Regions from separate parts of the Klebsiella sp. SYXHC3 genome, predicted to be linked through region 3. Evidence: predicted binding sites of a transcription regulator. Region 3 holds the regulator's gene; each other region holds the start of a gene.

Region 1 (7,162 bases), on a different contig from region 3:
ACGCTGGAAGCTACCGATGACATGTTGATAATCGAGCCGCCGCCGCGGGCGATCATCGCCGGCAAAAAGGCGCGAATCGTGTGGAACATGGCGGTGACGTTCAGATCGAGGGCGAACTGCCACTCCCGCTCGCTACATTCAAGAATGCTGCCGCTATGCACCACCCCGGCGCAGTTGAACAACACATCCAGCGGGCCCAGCGTTTCCGCGGCGGCGGCAATCGCATCCGCGCGGGTGACATCCAGCTGCAGCGGCTGTACGCCGGGGATATCGCTCAATCCGGCAATGTTGATATCGCTGGCAATCACTTCCGCGCCGGCGGCGGCAAACAGCCGCGCGCAGCTGTTGCCAATCCCCTGCCCTGCGGCGGTAATCAGAACGCGTTTTCCGGTTAGTTCCATTTCTCTCCCCTGGTCTAAAGGACTAATGGTCAGGCCATTGGTGGTAGTCAAAGGCCTGACCTTTCGCATGACAAGTCAGGCATAACCCGCTATCGTGAAGCTTAGATGTTGCAAAAACGGCCACAAACGGCACATTGGTTAACCAATTAATTACACTCGACTAACAAACACTCAAGTGTGCTGGCCAATATTTGTGCGCTTTATCACTGTCTATCGCATGAGCAAAGGTGAAACATGCCGATTACCAGACTGGAAAACCCAAGGATTTACAGACAGATAGCAGACCAACTCAAGCGATTAATTGAGAACAACGAATTTCCGCCCGGCAGCCGTCTCCCGTCTGAGCGAGATTTAGCCCAGCAGTTGAACGTCAGCCGCGCATCGGTACGTGAAGCGCTGATTGCGCTGGAGGTGATTGGCCTGGTGGACGTGCGCGTAGGCAACGGGGTAATCGTCAAATCGCAAACGCCGCTCGTCGCCACCAAAGAGCCGGTGATGGCGCAGGCCGGTCGCGACCAGTGGACGGAGATCGACGACGAACTCAACATAGACCTCGATTTTAACGCCGAACTACCGCCCTTTTCTCTGCTGCAGGCGCGCCTGTTAATCGAACCGGAAACCGCCGCGCTGGCGGCACGCCACGCCAGCCCCGAAGAGCTGGCCGCTATCCGCGAGGCCTTTGAGCAAAACTGTCGCGATAACCGTGCCGGTTCAACCACCCATCCCGGCGACCGCCTGTTCCATATCCGTATCGCTCAGGCCAGCGGCAACCCGGCGTACGCGTTTATCATCGGCCACCTGCTCGGCCACCGCTACGGCAGTATGTTCCGCATGCTGCAGCGCCATTACACCCCGGACGATATGCCGCATCGCTCGGAACAGGAGCATCGCGCGATCCTTGAAGCCATTGCGGCCCACGACGTACGTGCGGCAAAGAAAGCAATGAAAAATCATATTGATCAGGTGATTACCATTTTTACCCGCAGCCAGTAGCCGTGATTTCTGCGCCTGGCGCTTTACCTTGCCGAAACGGCTGGTTAAGGTACGGCGGGACGAGATTATTTTGGATGAACCACAGATGAAAACGCCGCTGATCACCCGTGAAGGGTATGAAAAACTGAAGCAAGAGATGGATTACTTGTGGCGTACAGAGCGCCCGGAAGTCACCAAGAAAGTGACCTGGGCGGCGAGTCTTGGCGACCGCAGTGAAAACGCCGATTATCAGTACAATAAAAAGCGCCTGCGCGAAATTGACCGCCGGGTGCGTTATCTCACCAAGTGTCTGGAAAATCTCAAAATCGTCGATTATTCCCCGCAGCAGGAAGGCAAAGTGTTCTTCGGCGCGTGGGTGGAGATCGAGAACGACGATGGCGATACCAAGCGCTTTCGCATTGTCGGCTACGATGAAATCTTCGGCCGCAAAGACTATATCTCCATCGATTCGCCAATGGCGCGCGCTTTACTGAAGAAAGAGGTGGGCGACCTGGCTATCGTTAACACTCCGGCTGGCGAAGCCAGCTGGTACGTCAATGAAATTGAATACGTGAAATAGCGCCGGAACATTCCGAGAGAACCCGGTCGCGGCTGGCATTTTAGCCTGGCAGCCCGTATAACTATCCCCTGATTTTTGACCCTAATGATGAATAAAACCGATGATGAATGATTCGCTCTGCCGCATTATTGCGGGTGAACTTCAGGCCAGAGCCGAACAGGTAGAAGCTGCCGTTCGCCTGCTTGATGAAGGGAACACCGTGCCGTTTATTGCACGTTATCGTAAGGAAGTCACCGGCGGTCTGGATGACACGCAGCTGCGTAATCTGGAAACTCGCCTCGGGTATCTGCGCGAACTGGAAGACCGCCGCCAGGCGATCCTCAAATCGATCGGCGAACAGGGCAAGCTCAGCGAAGCGCTGGAAAAAGCCATCAACGCCACCCTCAGCAAAACCGAGCTCGAAGATCTCTACCTGCCGTACAAACCTAAACGCCGCACCCGCGGGCAAATCGCCATTGAAGCCGGTCTCGAACCGCTGGCCGATCTGCTGTGGAATGAGCCTTCCCACGATCCGGAAACCGAAGCGGCAAACTATATCGATGCCGATAAAGGCGTGGCGGATAGCAAAGCCGCTCTCGACGGCGCGCGCTATATCCTGATGGAACGCTTCGCGGAAGACGCCGCCCTGCTGGCGAAAGTACGTGATTATCTGTGGAAAAACGCCCATCTGGTGGCCAGCGTCGTCAGCGGCAAGGAAGAAGAAGGCGCTAAATTCCGCGATTACTTCGACCACCATGAACCGATCGCTTCCGTGCCGTCGCACCGCGCGCTGGCGATGTTCCGCGGGCGCAATGAGGGCGTGCTGCAGCTGTCGCTCAACGCCGACCCGCAGTTTGATGAGCCACCGAAAGAGAGCCACTGCGAGCAGATCATTATCGATCATCTCGGCCTGCGCCTGAATAACGCCCCGGCGGACAGCTGGCGCAAAGGCGTCGTCAGCTGGACCTGGCGCATCAAGGTGCTGATGCACCTCGAAACCGAATTAATGGGCACCGTGCGCGAACGCGCGGAAGACGAAGCGATTAACGTATTCGCCCGTAATCTCCATGACCTGCTGATGGCCGCGCCTGCCGGCCTGCGCGCCACCATGGGTCTTGACCCAGGCCTGCGTACCGGCGTCAAAGTGGCGGTAGTCGACAGCACCGGCAAACTGGTGGCCACCGATACCATCTACCCGCATACCGGCCAGGCGGCTAAAGCCGCCGTCGTCGTGGCGGCGCTGTGCGAAAAACATAACGTTGAGCTGGTGGCTATCGGCAACGGTACCGCTTCCCGCGAGACCGAGCGTTTCTTCCTCGACGTGCAAAAACAGTTCCCGAAAGTGACCGCCCAGAAGGTGATCGTCAGCGAAGCCGGCGCGTCGGTCTACTCGGCTTCCGAACTGGCGGCGCAGGAGTTCCCGGACCTCGATGTTTCCCTACGCGGCGCGGTCTCTATCGCCCGCCGTCTGCAGGATCCGCTGGCCGAGCTGGTGAAAATCGATCCGAAATCAATCGGCGTCGGCCAGTATCAGCATGACGTTAGCCAGACGCAACTGGCGCGTAAGCTGGATGCGGTGGTGGAAGACTGCGTAAACGCCGTTGGCGTCGACCTTAACACCGCCTCGGTGGCGCTGTTGACCCGCGTCGCGGGCCTGACCCGTATGATGGCGCAGAATATCGTCGCCTGGCGCGACGAGAACGGCCAGTTCCACAACCGCCAGCAGTTGCTGAAGGTAAGCCGTCTGGGGCCAAAAGCCTTTGAACAGTGCGCCGGCTTCCTGCGCATTAACCACGGCGACAACCCGCTGGACGCCTCGACCGTTCACCCGGAAGCCTACCCGGTGGTCGAGCGTATTCTGGCCGCTACCCAGCAGGCGCTGAAAGATCTGATGGGCAACAGTAGCGAACTGCGCAACCTGAAAGCCTCTGATTTTACCGATGATAAGTTCGGGGTGCCGACGGTATCCGATATCATCAAAGAGCTGGAAAAACCGGGCCGCGATCCGCGCCCTGAGTTTAAAACCGCCCAGTTCGCCGACGGCGTTGAGACGATGAACGACCTGCTGCCGGGGATGATTCTGGAAGGTGCGGTCACCAACGTCACCAACTTTGGCGCCTTCGTCGATATCGGCGTGCACCAGGATGGCCTGGTCCACATCTCTTCGCTGTCGAATAAGTTCGTTGAAGACCCGCATACCGTGGTCAAAGCGGGCGATATCGTCAAAGTGAAGGTGATGGAAGTGGACCTGCCGCGTAAACGCATCGCGTTAACGATGCGCCTCGATGAACAACCGGGCGACAGCAACGCGCGCCGCGGCGGCGGCAACGATCGCCCGCAGGGTAACCGCCCGGCGGCAAAAGCGGCGAAGCCGCGCGGTCGCGATGCTCAGCCAGCCGGCAACAGCGCGATGATGGATGCGCTGGCCGCCGCGATGGGCAAAAAACGCTAATCCTTCCCTGCCCCTCTTCGAGGGGCAATTTTCCGCTTTTTAATGCCTGAGCCTCGATTAATATATTCCAGTAACCTTTCAATAAGTTCGAAATTTATAAAGTTTCATTCTGTTAACCAATGAAACCTTTATTAAACATTAAGTGAAGAAATTAATTTTTCCCTTATTTTTGGCTACAGAGACGTTCTTGCGTCATATCAAAAAATAAGCAAATACCCATGAAAAACGCATTTATTATCCATGCCATGTATTGATGATACAAACCATTCTCATTATCATCGTTATCAGTTAAGTTTTATTCTTCTTCGTTGGCTATAGTCCCCAGCGCCGCTTTAATAGCCGCGCCTGGAAATTCTCTTTTCGGTTAGCGATAACAAGTAGGCCCTATGCAATTCACTCCTGATAGTGCGTGGAAAATCACCGGTTTTTCCCGCGATATTAGCCCGGCTTATCGGCAGAAACTGCTCTCCCTGGGAATGTTGCCCGGTTCTTCGTTTCATGTCGTGCGCGTGGCGCCGCTGGGCGATCCTATTCATATTGAGACCCGGCGCGTGAGCCTGGTATTACGTAAAAAAGACCTCGCGTTAATTGAACTGGAAGCGGTTACGCAATAACACCTGACCCGGCACTAAGAGTCTGAAAAATGAAAAAATTAACCGTTGGTTTAATTGGTAATCCTAATTCCGGCAAAACAACGTTATTTAATCAGCTAACCGGCGCGCGCCAGCGGGTGGGTAACTGGGCGGGGGTCACCGTTGAGCGTAAAGAAGGCGCCTTCACCACCACCGACCACCAGGTTACTCTGGTTGACCTGCCGGGTACCTATTCGCTGACCACCATCTCCTCGCAAACATCGCTCGATGAACAAATTGCCTGTCACTATATTCTCAGCGGCGATGCCGACCTGCTGATTAACGTCATCGACGCCTCGAACCTGGAACGTAACCTCTATCTGACTCTGCAATTGCTGGAGTTGGGTATTCCCTGCGTCGTCGCGCTAAACATGCTCGATATTGCCGAAAAACAGCAAATCCGCATCGACGTCGACGCGCTGGCGGCCCGCCTCGGCTGCCCGGTGATTCCGCTGGTCTCCACCCGCGGCCGCGGTATTGAAGCGCTGAAAATGGCGCTTGACCGCCATGAGCAAAATCAGCCGCTGGAACTGGTGCACTATCCGCAATCTCTGCAGCGCGAAGCCGATATGCTGGCGCAGGCGATGCCTGCTGATATGCCGCTGCGTCAGCGCCGCTGGCTGGGGCTGCAGATGCTGGAAGGCGATATTTACAGCCGCGCCTTTGCCGGCAACGCCGCCGACAAACTGGATCTGGCGCTGGCCAACCTGAGCGGCGAGATGGACGATCCGGCGCTCTATATCGCCGATGCCCGCTATCAAAGTATCGCCGCGGTATGCGATGCCGTCAGTAACACCCTGACCGCTGAGCCGAGCCGGTTCACCACGGCGATGGATAAAATTATCCTTAACCGCTTCCTCGGCTTACCGATCTTCCTGTTCGTGATGTACCTGATGTTCCTGCTGGCTATCAACATCGGCGGCGCCCTGCAGCCGATTTTCGACGCCGGCTCGGTGGCTATCTTCATTCACGGCATCCAGTGGCTGGGCTACACCCTGCACTTCCCGGACTGGCTGACCGTGTTCCTCGCGCAAGGGCTGGGCGGCGGTATCAACACCGTGCTGCCGCTGGTGCCGCAAATCGGCATGATGTACCTGTTCCTCTCTTTCCTTGAGGACTCCGGGTATATGGCGCGCGCGGCCTTCGTAATGGACCGCCTGATGCAGGCGTTAGGCCTGCCGGGGAAATCCTTCGTGCCGCTGATCGTCGGTTTCGGCTGTAACGTGCCTTCCGTTATGGGCGCCCGTACGCTGGATGCGCCGCGTGAACGCCTGATGACCATCATGATGGCGCCATTTATGTCCTGCGGCGCCCGATTGGCGATTTTCGCGGTCTTCGCCGCCGCCTTCTTCGGCCAGAACGGCGCGCTGGCGGTCTTCTCACTGTACGTACTGGGCATCGTGATGGCGATCCTCACCGGCCTGATGCTCAAATACACCATTATGCGCGGCGAAGCCTCGCCGTTCGTGATGGAGCTGCCGGTGTATCACGTACCGCACATCAAGAGCCTGGTTATCCAGACCTGGCAGCGCCTGAAAGGCTTCGTCCTGCGCGCCGGTAAGGTGATTGTCATCGTCAGTATTTTCCTCAGCGCGCTGAACAGCTTCTCGCTCAGCGGCAAAGTGGTCGATAACATCAATGACTCGGCGCTGGCTTCGGTCAGTCGGGTGATTACCCCGGTGTTTAAGCCGATTGGCGTGCATGAAGATAACTGGCAGGCAACCGTCGGCCTGTTTACCGGCGCGATGGCGAAAGAAGTGGTGGTCGGTACGTTGAACACCCTCTACACCGCGGAAGATATCCAGAATGAAGAGTTTAACCCACAGGAGTTTAGCCTTGGCGACGAGCTGTTAGCTGCCGTCGATGAAACCTGGCAGGGGCTGAAAGACACCTTTAGCCTGAGCGTGCTGGCGAACCCGATTGAAGCAAGCAAAGGCGATGGCGAAATGGAAACCGGCGCCATGGGGGTGATGGGCAGTAAATTCGGCAGCGCCGCCGCCGCGTACAGCTACCTGATCTTCGTCCTGCTCTATATTCCATGCATTTCCGTGATGGGAGCAATTGCCCGCGAGTCCAGCCGCGGTTGGATGATGTTCTCGGTGTTGTGGGGATTGAATATCGCCTACTCGCTATCGACGCTGTACTA
Region 2 (7,162 bases), on a different contig from region 3:
GTTCCCAGCACTACGGGGATCGCCATGGCATAGGCTGTCGCCACTGCGATCATCGGCAGCAAAAAGAACCATGAATCCGCTAACAGGCATACGCCTGCGCTGGCGAGCAATAACAGCAGACCGGCACAGATAAAAATAGGCCGCTGCCCTGCTCCACGTCGCAGCAACAAACGATTGCCCTGCGCGCCAACCAACGCCCCTGCCGCCAGCGCCATGCCGCTATAGCCAAAGGTCCGCGCATCCAGCCCCAGGCGGGCAAAAAGGAAAGGTCCCTGGCTGTAATAGCTGAACAAACCGATATTCAATGCCGCCACCAGCGCCACCGCAAAACGGATTTTCGCATCCGCCAGCATGCGCAGCATTAACGGCCAGAGCGCCTGATCCCCCGTTCGCGGCGGCCGGGTTTCCGGCATGATCACCGCGCACAGCAGCAACAGCGCCGCCGCCAGCAACGCCAGTGCGCCGAAGACGCCGTTCATTCCGCGCCAGGCCGTCAGCACGCCGCCAAGATAAACGCCAATTGCCGGGCTGATAGCCAGCGCCATGCCGACAAAAGAAAAGATCGCCGCCAACCTCCGGCCATCAAACGCATCCCGCAGCACCGTTTGCCCAACCACCGACCCGATTGCCGCGCCGAAAGCCGCCACGATACGAGCCGCCAGCAGTACGCTAAAATCTGGCGCCGTCAGCGCCAGCATGCAGCCTGCGGTATACACCGCCAGACCGAGCAATAACGCCGGCCGCCGCCCGCGCCGGTCGCTGAACCAGCCCCAGAACAGCACGCCAACGGCAAAGCCAATAAAATAGACCGCCAGCGTCTGCGCCGCATCGGCGGCGCTAACGGAAAAATGTGCGCTGATATCAGTCAGCGCCGGGCTATAGATAGTTTCCGCGATTTGCGGAAACATGAGTAATGCGGTAACCAGCGCCATCGCCGAACGACTTAACATATCCACCTCCCTCGTCAAAGGCGCCATTGTAGGGAGCGGCAAAAACGGCGATTATAAATATAATGACATTTAACATCGAGAATCAGACATTATGGCATGGCTCAGCGCGGATGCATCCTTTGACCCTGATACGCTCAGTGCGCCGCTGATTGGCGTGCAATCCACGCTTAACGGCGATCATGACGACGGTCTGCATCGTCATCAAATGGGGCAGATGTTATTTACCCGTCAGGGTTGTATCCGGCTGACGCTAAATGATGGCGCGCTATTGTGTATGTTACCGCCGACCCGCGCGGCGTGGATCCCCGCAGGCGTGACGCACCGCGCCCAAATGCAGCACATCGTTGATTACCGTTCGGTGTGGTTCGCCAATACGCATTATCCCGAGTTACCCGCCGCCCCGGCCATCCTCAACGTTACCCCGCTGCTGCGCGAGTTGCTCGAACGCATTAGCGCCAGCCCGTGGGATACTGACTGGCAACAGGGCCCGGCCCGGCACCTGGCGGCGCTCTGCGTGGCGGAAATCGGCGCGGCAAAACATGAGCCGATGATGCTAACGCTGCCGCAGGATAAACGTCTGCGCCATCTCAACGGCCATGGGCAACCGCCGCAGCTTCAGCAACTGGCGGCGCAATGCGGCGCCGGAGAAAAGACCATCAGCCGCCTGTTTCAACGTGAAACCGGCATGTCATATCAGCAGTGGCGCCAACAGTGGCGGCTGATGAAAGCCGTTGAGCTATTGGCCAGCGGTCAACGCATTACGGATGTCGCCCAGGCGCTGGAGTTTGCCAGCGATAGCGCCTTTATCTACTTTTTCCGCAGCCAGACCGGCAAGCCCCCCGGACAATACATCGCCAGGTAAATAGTCTGTTTTCGGTCAAAATGTTAACTCCAACACGCGAAGCGGCCGATATTCGGCTAAGGTTTTCTGATGGCCGTTCGCAGTGGCGCGAAGTCAGCAAAACGCAAAAATGGAGAATTATCGATGACGAGATCGGTTCTACGTCGCCCGGAAACCCTGACCTACCTTATTCAACTGGCACTGGGAGGCGCAATATTAAGCCTGGCGACATTCGCCGCGCAGGCAGATGACAACACCTCCCCGGTACCGCAATCGCCTGATGAACTATTAGGCCCGCTGTTTAACGACGTGCAGAGCGCGAAACTATTCCCTGACCAAAAAACCTTCGCTGATGCGGTACCGAACAGCGATCCGCTGATGATCCTTGCCGACTATCGAATGCAAAAAAGCCAGGCCAGCTTCGATCTGCGCCATTTCGTTGAGATCAACTTCACCCTGCCGCGTGATAACGATCAATACGTGCCGCCGAAAGGACAAACTCTGCGTCAACACATCGATGGGCTATGGCCAGTATTAACCCGCAGCACCGTCGAGGTCGAGAAATGGGATTCGCTGCTGCCGCTGCCGAAACCTTATGTGGTACCCGGTGGACGCTTCCGCGAGGTTTATTACTGGGATAGTTATTTCACCATGCTGGGCCTCGCCGAAAGCGGGCACTGGGATAAAGTGGAAGACATGGTGGCCAACTTCGCCGCCGAAATAGACCGCTGGGGCCATATTCCAAACGGCAACCGCAGCTACTATCTGAGCCGTTCGCAGCCGCCGTTCTTCTCCTTTATGGTTGAGCTGCTGGCCAGCCACGATGGCGATCGGGCGCTAAAGACCTGGCTGCCGCAGATGGAAAAAGAGTATCGCTACTGGATGGAAGGCGCCGATGCGCTGACGCCCGGTAAAGCCAATAAACGCGTGGTGCGTATGGAAGATGGCGCGCTGCTCAACCGCTACTGGGATGATAACGATACACCGCGTCCGGAGTCCTGGCTGGACGATGTCACCACCGCCAAAAACAATCCTAACCGCCCGGCCACCGAAATCTATCGCGACCTACGTTCCGCCGCGGCTTCCGGATGGGACTTCAGCTCTCGCTGGATGGATAATCCGCAGCAACTGGGGACAATCCGCACCACCAGCATCATTCCGGTCGATCTCAATGCGCTGATGTTCCACATGGAGAAAACCATCGCCCGCGCCAGTAAGGCCGCTGGCGACAGCGCCAAAGCCGGACAGTACGATGCGCTAGCGAACGCCCGTCAGAAAGCGCTGGAAAAATATCTGTGGAACGATAAAGAAGGCTGGTATGCCGATTACGATCTGAAGAGCCATAAAGTCCGTAATCAGCTGACCGCCGCGGCGCTGTTCCCGCTGTACGTCAAAGCGGCCTCCAGCGAACGCGCCGCGAAAGTCGCCGCCGCCGCCGAAAGCCGCCTGCTGAAGCCCGGCGGCCTCACCACGACCACGGTCAATAGCGGCCAGCAATGGGACGCGCCAAACGGCTGGGCGCCGCTGCAGTGGGTGGCGGTGGAAGGCCTGCAGAACTACGGTCAGAAAAAGGTGGCCATGGAGGTCACCTGGCGCTTCCTCAGCAACGTCCAGCACACCTATGACAGCAAGCAGAAGCTGGTAGAGAAATATGACGTGAGTTCAACGGGTACCGGCGGCGGCGGCGGTGAATACCCGCTGCAGGACGGCTTTGGCTGGACCAATGGCGTGACGTTAAAGATGCTCGACCTGGTTTGCCCGCAGGAAAAACCGTGCGATGCCCTGCCGGCGACCCCGCCGACGCAGACAGAAAGCGCCACCGGCCAACAGCCAGCCGCGAACGATGCCGTGGCGGCTGCGGAGAAAAAAGCCCAGTAATCCCCCTGCGCGCGGCGATATCTTCGCCGCGCTTTTCCCATCGACGTCACCCCACCATCCGCTCGACAGCCAGCAAAATGTCTTCTTGCTCTGAGGAGGACTATTTTGCTTGATCATGCAAAAGCAAACGATAATAATTCGCATTATTTTTAACGAAAAAGCATTTCGTTTATTTCCGCGGCGGCGCACAGGAGTGCCAGACCGCGCTATTCAGGATTATGGCATGATCTCCTCTGTTTACTTCAAACGCTCCGCGCTGGTGTGCGCCCTCGCGGCCGCCTTCCCTCTCGCCGCGCAGGCGGAAGATACTCTAATCGTTACCGCAAAGCCTGACGACTCCGCCAGCGCGCAGACACAAGGCTATAGCGCCAAAACGTCAACCGTCGCCACGAAAACCGATCAGCCGTTGATAACTACCGCCCAGTCGGTATCGGTGATCACCCGCCAGCAGATCGCCGATCAGGGCGCCAATACCGTAAGCCAGGCGCTCCAGTATACGCCGGGGGTTTATTCCAGTTTTGGCGGCGGCGCGACGCGCTTTGATACCATCTCGCTGCGCGGCTACCACGGCGGCGACGTCGATAACCTGTTCCTTGACGGCATGCGCCTGATGAGCGATGGCGGCAGCCATAACGTGCTGCAGATCGATCCATGGTTTATTGAGCGCGTCGACGTCATCCGCGGCCCCTCTTCCGCCCTTTATGGCCAAAGCGTACCGGGCGGGGTGGTCAATTTGACCTCCAAACGGCCGCAGTTCAGCCAGCAGGGTCACTTTCGCCTGACCGGCGGCACGCAAAATACCAAGGGCGCGGCCTTTGACTATACCGACGCCATCAATGACCAGTGGGCCTGGCGGCTCATCGGCATGACCCGCAGCAGCGATACGCAGTATGACCATACCCGTGAAGAGCGCTACGCGATTTCGCCTTCCTTGCTGTGGCAGCCGGATAGCGATACTTCGCTGCTGTTGCGCGCCTACCTGCAAAAAGATCCCTCCGGCGGCTACCACGGCTCTCTGCCGCTGGATGGCACCCGTTACGCGCACAACGGCCGTAAACTTTCACCCAGCACCAATGAAGGCGATCCGGGCGATGGCTACCAGCGCCGCGAACAGATCTACAGTTACGAGTTCAACCACCAGTTTAACGATGTCTGGTCGGCCTACTCCGCGGGCAGCTATACCCATACAAATGTCTCGCTGGATCAGGTTTATCAGGTTGGCTGGGTAGGTGACAGCGACATGCTTTCCCGCGGCTACAGCGGTTCCCGCGGGTCGCTGGACGCCTGGTCAACCGATAACCGCCTGCGCGCCGATTTTACGACCGGTGAACTGGCGCATACGCTGATCCTCGGCGCTGAGTATCATCGCTTCCGCAACGATTTGTGGACCGGCGCCGGCAACGCGGCGCCGCTCAATCCGTTCACCGGCTATACGCCGCAAACCGGGCATACCATCACCTACAGCGATAATAATAATCGCCGTTATTACCAGACCGGGTTTTATCTGCAGGATGAAATGGTATGGAACCGCTGGCATCTTGATGTTTCCGGGCGCTACGACCGCATCGTTTCACAGCAGGTAAGCGACACCTCAGGCACGTCGAACCGCCGCTCCGACGATCACATCAGCGGCCGCGCCTCGCTGCTGTACGCGCTCGATAACGGCCTTTCGCCCTACTTAAGCTACAGCCAGGCGATTACCCCGGCGATGCTGCCGGGCGCCGATGGTACGTTATTAAAACCCACCACCGCCGAACAGGTAGAGGCTGGCCTGAAATTCCAGCCGCCGGGCAGCAGCGATTTGTATAGCATCGCGATATACGACTTGATGCAAAAGGATGTCGCCACCCGCGACCCGAACATTGCCACCGCCACCTATATTCCCGCCGGGAAAGTGCATTCGCAGGGCGTAGAGCTGGAAGCACATAACCAGATTACGCCGCAATTGAGCACTATTGCCTCTTATACCTGGAATCGCCTGCGCTTCCAGGACACGAAAGACGGCACCGATAGTAATACGCCGCAGCTGTCGCCAGATCAGATGGCCTCGTTCTGGGCGCGCTATCAATTGCCGGCGGGCATTACTGTTGGCGCGGGCGTGCGCTATATCGGTAAACAGTGGGCTGATGACGCCAATACCGAACGTTTACCGTCAGTCACCCTGATAGATGCGATGGCGCGCGCCGACCTCGGAGCGTGGTCGACAGCGATGAAAGGCGCCTATATTCAGGTTAACGCGAATAATATCGGCGATCGTGAATATCTTTCCGGCTGCTACGGCACCGGCAACTGTTACTGGGGGGCTGAACGTAGCGTCACGGCAACCGTGGGCTACGATTTCTGACAACGTTGCCTCCGGGCACCTCCCGGAGGCAACGCAAGGATAGGAATTACATCGCGTCCAGCGCTTTCTGCAGTTTCCAGATATAGCGCGGCGCCTGTGGGGCAGGATGCTTTTTCGCCACGTGTTCAAAGAACTCATCGGCATCGAGATCGTTAATCTCGTCAATAGCGTCCTGGCGATTCGACGAGAAAGTACGCAGCAGCGCGCCCGCGCCGTTGGCATAAGAGACCACCACCGCATAGCGCATCACCTGCGGGTCCTTAATCCCCGCCAGCGGGCCGTTTTCCAGAATACTCAGGTAAGCGGCCCCCATCGAGATATTGCGCTCTGGGTTCTTCAGTTCGCTTACCGAAGGCTGACCACGCCACCCCATCCGTTGATAGACATCACGCCCGGAGGTCGACGGCTTCAACTGCATCAGTCCTACCGCGCCGGATTTGCTGACCACCGAAGGATTACCGCCGGACTCAATCGCAATGATCGCCGTTATCAGCTGCGGGTCTACCCCCCACGCGGCGCCGGCTTTTTCGCTGATCGGCATCCACTGCATCGACCGCTTCACCGGGACTTCCGGGTTCCACGGCGGATTGGTGTAATCGTGCTTCGAGCTACAACCGGCCAACAATACAAATAAAAAAACAAACCATCTCAATTTCACACATCTATCCTTATTGGCTGAAGTTTGCCGCACGGAGATGACAATACACGTTCCAGGCGGCATGATAACCCTTTCATTCTTTGCAAGGAATTGCCATGTCTCAGTTTTATCTGGTCGCCCCTTCCGGTTACTGTATCAATCAACAGGCTGCGGCCCTTGGCGTGGCCCGTCTGCAGGAGGCCGGTCATCAGGTACTGAACCAACAGGCGATCTCCCGTCGACAGCAGCGTTTCGCCGGCAGCGACAGCGAACGCCTGGCCGATATTAACCAACTTGCGGCCCTCGAGGGAAAAAACCGCATCGTGCTGGCGGTACGCGGCGGCTATGGCGCCACCCGTTTACTACCGCAAATCGACTGGCAGGCATTGTCCGCGCGCCAGCGGCAGGATCCGCTGCTTATCTGCGGCCACAGTGATTTCACCGCCATCCAGATGGGACTGCTGGCTAAAGCCAACGCTATCAGCTTCAGTGGGCCGATGTTAGCGGGCAAT
Region 3 (7,162 bases):
GCGCCAGCACCGTGGCGATCCCCGCACGGCGATATAAACTGCCGAAAGCGGCGGGCCGGGCGTAATGTTGATAGGTTTCCAGCCGCACTTCCGCCATTGCTTTGGGAACATTAATCGCAAACTCGTGCGGCGGGGCATACTGACAGGCGTGCAGACAGGCGCCGCAGTTGTGGCACAGGTTCGCCAGATAGTTAATATCCGCCTTGCCGAATGCCAGACGCTGGGTCATGGCAGGGAATACGGCGCAAAACCCTTCGCAATAGCGGCAGGCGTTACAGACCTGCATCACCCGTTCGACTTCCGCCTCCGGTTCGGTGATGATTTGCGCCTCGATGATCAGCTTTTCAAGCGACTTCATGATGTTTCTCCTGCTGCGCCGCCAGGGCGGCTTGCTGACCGGCAATGCGGCCGAATGTGGTCCCGATCGACATGCCTACGCCGGCGGTATAGCCTTTGCCCAGTACGTTGCCAGCCATCATTTCGCCGGCGACAAACAGGTTGCGGCTCGGCTTACCGGCAAAGTGAACGGCGGCGTGTTGATTGACGTACAGCCCGAGGTAGGTGAAGGTGATCCCTGGACGCAGGGCATAACCATAATAAGGCGGCGTATCGATAGGCCGCGCCCAGTGGGTTTTTGGCGGCGTCAGGCCGGAGGTAGCGCAGTTATCAAGACGGGTATGGTCGAACTGGCCTGGCGTACAGGCGGCATTGTAGCTGGCGATGGTCTGCGACAAACGTTCGCCATCCAGCCCCAATTGGCGGGCCAGTTCCGCGATGGTATTGGCCTGGGCGCCCGGAAAAACGGGCGGCATAAACTGTCCAACGGCTTTACTGTCGATGATCGAATAGCCGATTTGCCCCGGCTGGTGGGCGACCAGACGGCCCCAGATGGCGTAACGTTTGGGCCAGAAATCCTCCCCTTCATCATAAAAGCGCTCGGCATCGCGGTTCACCACCACCCCCAGCGACACGCAGTCGACGCGGGTACAGATGCCGCCGTCATAGAGTGGCGCCCGGGCGTCAATGGCGACGCAGTGCGACTGTGAAGGATCGCCGATGATATCGGCTCCGGCGTCGATCATAAATTTGAGCAGCACCCCCTGGTTAAAACGGGTGCCGCGGATGAGAAAGTTGTCGGCAGGCCACTCGCCGCGCTCATTTTGCCCCCAGGCTTCGCGCAGCCACTCGCGGTTAGATTCAAAACCGCCGGCGGCGAGCACGCAGGTTTTCGCGGCGATCCGCTCGGCGCCTGCCAGCGCGGCGACGAATTCGCCATCACGTAATTCAAGCGCCTGCACCGGCGTGTTATAGCGGATCTGCACGCCCATCTGCTCGGCGCTGCGGTAATAGGCATTGACCAGGGCTTTACCGCCGCCCATAAAAAAGGCGTTGGTGCGGGCGACATGCAGGGCGCCGGATAAGGGCGGTTGAAAGTTAACGCCATGACGGCGCATCCAGTCCCGACATTGCGACGAAGTGCGGATCACCAGGCGAGCCAGCGCTTCGTTGGTGTTGCCCCCGGTGACGCGCAGCAGATCCTGCCAGTATTCTTCTTCCGGGTAGCTGTCTACTAAGACATCCTGCGGCGCATCGTGCATACAACGCAGGTTACGCGTGTGCTGAGAGTTACCGCCCCGCCATTCCCGCGGCGCGGCTTCCAGCAGCAGTACGGATGCGCCTGCTTCCCGGGCGGTTAAGGCGGCGCATAACGCGGCGTTGCCGCCGCCAATCACCAGTACATCCACCATTATCGGCTCCATTACGCTTTGACTAATTGTTAAATTTGTAATGGAAATGTAAGGCGCAGGAGCGACAGGCGCTATGGCGTAAAGCTAAAGAGGGGTTTAGGAAGTGTAAAGGCTGGCGCCCGGCCAGCAGCCAGTTTCTACAAGCTGACGCATGACTTTGGTCAGTATCACGCGCGCGGCAAGGCCTGCCGGGGTGAGTTCGTCATCTGAGAGACTGACCAGAAAATTAGGTCGGCTTAGTACCGGATTATCGACGCCGATCACTCTTAGCGCCTCGCTGTCGAGATGAGAAATCGCCGCGCCCGGCTGCAGCGTGGCGCCGAGCCCGTCACGGACGGCGCGCATCAGCAGGGCCAGGCCATCGATTTCAGCCACCACGTCAACGTTGATGGCGTGCTCCTGGCAAATAGCGTCCAGCCTGCCGCGCAGGCCATGTCCCTGGCTTGGCATAATCAGCGGGATGGCGGCAAGCTGGTCCGGAGAGATGCTATCGCCGGGCAGCGGCGCCAGCACGTCATGGGCGCCAATCAGGAACAGACGTTCCTCAAGAATGGGTCGGGCGCTCCAGCGCAGGATCTTCTCTTTCTGGAAAACGATGGCTAAATCGAGCTGGCGGGTGTTGATCATCCGTTCCAGATTGCCGGAGAGGCTTTCCACCAGGTGCAGGCGGACGTCGGCGTAGCTTTCGCGCATGGCGTTGATAAAAGGTACGCCCAGCACAGAAGCGGTGCTCGGCGCCATACCGACGCTGACGTGACCGGAAAGGCGTGCTTCACGCGCGGCGAGAATGGCATCGTCAGCATGGCGCAGCGCCAGTTGCGCCTGCGAGTAAAAGGCGAGGCCGGCGCTGGTGGGCATTACGCCGCGCGAAGTCCGTTGCAGCAGGCGGATAGCGAGTTCATTTTCCAGACGCGCCATTTGCTGGCTGAGCGCAGAAACGCCAATATTCAGATCGAGCGCGGCGCGGCCCATACTGCCTGTTTCCACGATGCGGACAAAATAGCGTAGCTGGCGCAGCTCCATAGTGACTCTCCGTACAAGGCGTTAGGCTCTGACAGAATACGCATTCAGGCGGATTTCGCCCATAAAAAAAGCCAACCTTCAGGTTGGCTTTTCATTACATACGAGACGGGAAATTATTTATTCACCGCATCGTGGGCATGTTCATCTTCGCGGCAGTCGCCTTCCGCACAGTGGCCGTAGAGGTACAGGCTGTGGTTGGTTAAGCGGATGCCGTGTTGCGCAGCAATTTCACGTTGGCGGGATTCGATAGAATCATCGCTGAACTCGATCACTTTGCCGCAATCGAGGCAAATCAGGTGATCGTGGTGGTGTTGCTGAGTCAGCTCGAATACGGATTTACCGCCTTCGAAGTTGTGGCGAGTCACGATGCCTGCATCGTCGAACTGGTTCAGCACGCGGTAAACGGTAGCCAGACCAATCTCTTCACCCATATCGATCAGGCGTTTGTATAAATCTTCCGCACTGACGTGATGGTTATCCGGTTCCTGCAACACTTCCAGAATTTTCAGTCGGGGAAGTGTGACTTTCAGGCCAGCCTTCTTTAATGCGATATTGTTGTCAGTCATGCGGAATCTGTCCTGTTGCTAAAGATCGGCTTCCTTTAAAGGGAAGCAATACAGAGAATCACCCGATGTAATGCGTCTCATTATAGAGCTGCTACTCTGAAATGAAAACTGCAACCATCGCGCCTTGTAAGCTGTCAAAAACGAATTACCAGCTACAAACTGTGTCACGTGACCTCGTGGAATCAGAGGACATTGTACAGATATGTGATGAAAAGTTAAAAACTTGTAGCTATTAGTTTGATTGCTTTTATCTATTAATTCAGCGCAGCTTAATAGCTGCGCTGTTTGATTCTTAGGCGTTTTTGATTTCTTCCAGATGCAGCTCTTCGGAAATCTGCTTCACCCACTTCTCAACGCGCTCGTTGGTCAGTTCCGGCTGACGGTCTTCATCAATCGCCAGACCGACGAAGTGATCGTCGTCCGCCAGGCCTTTAGACGCTTCGAAGTGGTAGCCCGCGGTCGGCCAGTGGCCAACGATGGTTGCGCCGCGCGGTTCAATGATGTCACGAATGGTGCCCAGCGCATCGCAGAAGTATTCTGCGTAATCTTCCTGGTCGCCGCAGCCAAAGACGGCTACCAGCTTACCGTTGAAGTCGATCTCTTCCAGCGTCGGGAAGAAGTCGTCCCAGTCGCACTGCGCTTCGCCGTAGTACCAGGTTGGGATGCCGAGCAGCAGAATATCGTGGCTTTCCAGATCTTCTTTGCTGCTCTTGGCAATGTCGTGAACTTCAGCAACGTCTTTACCGAGCTGCTTTTGGATCATTTTTGCAATATTTTCGGTGTTGCCGGTGTCGCTGCCAAAAAAGATGCCGATGATTGCCATGAGTAAAATAACCTCTTGAAACTTAATGATGTGGTAGTGGCATTATGCCTACAGTTAACGGCAATCATAGCAGAACAGGGAAGGGCGCGGAAACAGCAATAACGTCCTGGTGCACACTCTGCTACATGAAAGCGATTTTTTTGCGTTTTTCAGACTTCGCCCTGGTTACGCAGGCAGGCCAGTTGGTGCATCAGCATCTCTTCGATAAGATCGCTGCGGCTCATGTTGCGGGCTTCCGCCAGCTCATTAAGCGCGTCGACCGCATCGGCGTTGAGCTTCAACTCAACGCGCTTCAAGCCGCGAACCTTATCGCGTTTGAGCTGATTGCGTTTGTTGATGCGCAGTTGTTCATCGCGCGAAAGCGGATTGGTTTTCGGTCTACCCGGGCGACGCTCATTTGCGAACAAATCTAATGTCGTTCGGTCCGTTTGTTCTTTTGCCATGATTCAGAGTGACTTCGGGGAAACAAGCTGCCGGGCTATAGCCGGCGCAGATAGCGCGCCATAATACATCAGGCGAACCGCTGCGCCAACGACCGCGGGCATTCTGCCGCGCGGTCGGGCGTTTTTTAGCCACTCAGGCTTCAATTGTGCTCAGATAACGGCGAATTGCGCGTAAAACCGCCTCGGGTTTTTCCGCATGCACCCAGTGTCCGGCGCCGGCAATGACGTGGGCGCGGGCTTGCGGGAACTGCGCCAGCAGCGCGTCGCGGTATTCATCGGTGACATAAGGGGAGTTGCCGCCGGGAATAAATTGCGCCGGGTGCGGCCAGGCGGGCACGGTTTCCCAGCCGACAATATGCGGGTATTGATCCCACAGCGCCGGCACGTTGAAGCGCCACGCGCCGTCGACAAAGGATTTCAGCAGAAACTGAATGACGCCTTCTTCATTTATATACTCGCGCATTACCTGCGCCGCCTGCTGGCGGGTGCTGGCGGCGGATTCGCTGACGGCGTTAATCGCCGCGAAGATCTCATCATGACGGCGGACGTGATAAGCCACCGGCGCGATATCAATCGCCACCAGCCCGGCGATGCGATCCGGCGCCAGCGCGGTCAGCGCCATCACCGCTTTGCCGCCCATCGAATGGCCGATAAAGGTCGCTTTCTCGATCTGATGATCGTCGAGGGTATCGAGCAGGTCCTGCGCCATCGCGCGGTAGGTCATCTCCGGTGAACGCGGCGATAAGCCGTGGTTGCGCATATCGACCTGCAATATATCGTAGTCGGCGACCAGATCGCGGGCGAGGATCCCAAGGTTGTCCAGGCTGCCGAACAGGCCGTGTACCAGGACGATTGGGGATTTATTGTGCGGGTTTTGTGCAGATTGCGCTCGGCTATTTAATTTCATGGCAAAGTTCTTTTTTTCGCTCCGTCGGGTTAGGGTATTATGTTGGACATTCTGCCATTAGGCTGCAAGACCCGGAAGCATTCTGAGTTTTAACGCCATCCTGGTTTGACGCTATTCGCGGTTGGGATTTGTCCTCTATCTGATGCCTTTTGCGCAGTAGTGTGAAAGACAAAGGATAGTTAATCCCGACGACTTGTATTCAGAAACAAAGAAATCGCACTGGATTAAGATGAAAACAATCGAAGTTGATGATGAGCTCTACCGCTATATTGCCAGCCACACTCTGCATATCGGCGAGAGCGCATCCGACATTTTACGGCGCATGCTGAAATTTTCCGCCGTTTCTCAGCCTGCATCTGGCGCGCCAGCGGCGAAAGCCGCGCCGGCGGCTGCTCCTGCGGCGGCGCCAGTCGTCGAAGCGAAGCCGGCCAACCCGGTTAAAGATAAAGTCCGCGCCATGCGCGAGCTGCTGTTATCTGACGAATACGCTGAACAAAAGCGCGCGGTTAACCGCTTCATGCTGGTATTGACTACGCTTTACTCGTTAGACAGCAAGGCATTTTCAGAAGCCACTGAGTCTCTGCACGGACGCACCCGCGTATACTTCGCCGAAGACTCACGGACGCTGCTGAAAAGCGGTAATCAGACCAAACCGAAACAGGTTCCTGGTACGCCGTGGTGGGTTATCACCAATACTAATACCGGCCGTAAATGCAGCATGATCGAACACATCATGCAATCAATGCAGTTCCCTGCGGAGCTGATTGAAAAGGTATGCGGCACGATCTAGTTAATTAAACTTTGCACCAGAAGGATCAGGCAATGGCAATCGATAAACGTGCGGGTCAGCCGGCACAACAGAGTGATTTGATTAACGTCGCCCAGCTGACCGCTCAGTACTATGTGCTGAAGCCGGAAGCGGGCAATGCGGAGCATGCGGTTAAGTTCGGCACCTCCGGCCATCGCGGTAGCGCAGGGCGCCACAATTTCAATGAGCAGCATATTCTGGCGATTGCGCAGGCGATTGCGGAAAACCGCGCGAAAAACGGCATCACCGGCCCGTGCTACGTGGGTAAGGATACCCACGCTTTATCCGAACCGGCCTTCATTTCCGTGCTGGAAGTGCTGGCGGCGAACGGTGTTGATGTGATCGTTCAGGAAAACAACGGTTTCACCCCGACGCCGGCGGTTTCCAACGCGATTCTGGTGCATAACAAAAAAGGCGGCCCGTTGGCGGATGGTATCGTTATCACCCCGTCGCACAACCCGCCGGAAGATGGCGGTATTAAGTACAACCCGCCAAACGGCGGCCCGGCTGATACCAACGTGACAAAAGTGGTGGAGAACCGCGCGAATGAACTGCTGGCCGCCGGTCTGCAGGGCGTGAAGCGTATTTCTCTCGACGCCGCGCTGGCTTCCGGCCACGTGAAAGAGCAGGACCTGGTACAGCCGTTTATTGAAGGGCTGGCGGATATCGTCGATATGGCGGCTATTCAGAAAGCGGGCCTGAAACTGGGCGTCGACCCGCTGGGCGGTTCGGGTATCGAATACTGGAAACGCATCGGCGAGCACTACAAGCTGGATCTGACCATCGTTAACGATCAGGTCGATCAGACGTTCCGCTTTATGCACCTGGATAAAGATGGCGCGAT

The links. The regulator Fur, encoded in region 3, represses iron uptake genes when iron is present. The targets are predictions, from matches to a motif close to ATAATAATGAGAACNACTATCAA.
Region 1: a site for Fur is predicted at 4,641-4,663, ahead of feoA (ferrous iron transporter A). Genes of this name have one in related genera too.
Region 2: a site for Fur is predicted at 3,797-3,819, ahead of AC2CGP_RS04645 (TonB-dependent siderophore receptor). Genes of this name have one in related genera too.

The regions. Positions count from the first base shown of each region.
Region 1 is NZ_JBXUNG010000002.1:413,172-420,333, reverse strand. Features, by position in the region: gene AC2CGP_RS08950 (SDR family oxidoreductase) at 1-401, opposite strand, end outside; gene AC2CGP_RS08945 (FadR/GntR family transcriptional regulator) at 636-1,394, shown strand; gene greB (transcription elongation factor GreB) at 1,480-1,953, shown strand; gene AC2CGP_RS08935 (Tex family protein) at 2,054-4,384, shown strand; gene feoA (ferrous iron transporter A) at 4,771-4,998, shown strand; gene feoB (Fe(2+) transporter permease subunit FeoB) at 5,028-7,162, shown strand, end outside.
Region 2 is NZ_JBXUNG010000001.1:942,396-949,557, forward strand. Features, by position in the region: gene AC2CGP_RS04630 (MFS transporter) at 1-950, opposite strand, end outside; gene AC2CGP_RS04635 (AraC family transcriptional regulator) at 1,042-1,812, shown strand; gene AC2CGP_RS04640 (alpha,alpha-trehalase) at 1,936-3,669, shown strand; gene AC2CGP_RS04645 (TonB-dependent siderophore receptor) at 3,893-6,013, shown strand; gene emtA (membrane-bound lytic murein transglycosylase EmtA) at 6,060-6,671, opposite strand; gene ldcA (muramoyltetrapeptide carboxypeptidase) at 6,767-7,162, shown strand, end outside.
Region 3 is NZ_JBXUNG010000003.1:457,301-464,462, forward strand. Features, by position in the region: gene tcuB (tricarballylate utilization 4Fe-4S protein TcuB) at 1-358, opposite strand, end outside; gene tcuA (FAD-dependent tricarballylate dehydrogenase TcuA) at 345-1,748, opposite strand; gene tcuR (tricarballylate utilization LysR family transcriptional regulator TcuR) at 1,845-2,771, opposite strand; gene fur (ferric iron uptake transcriptional regulator) at 2,885-3,337, opposite strand; gene fldA (flavodoxin FldA) at 3,630-4,160, opposite strand; gene ybfE (LexA regulated protein) at 4,310-4,603, opposite strand; gene ybfF (esterase) at 4,737-5,510, opposite strand; gene seqA (replication initiation negative regulator SeqA) at 5,740-6,300, shown strand; gene pgm (phosphoglucomutase (alpha-D-glucose-1,6-bisphosphate-dependent)) at 6,333-7,162, shown strand, end outside.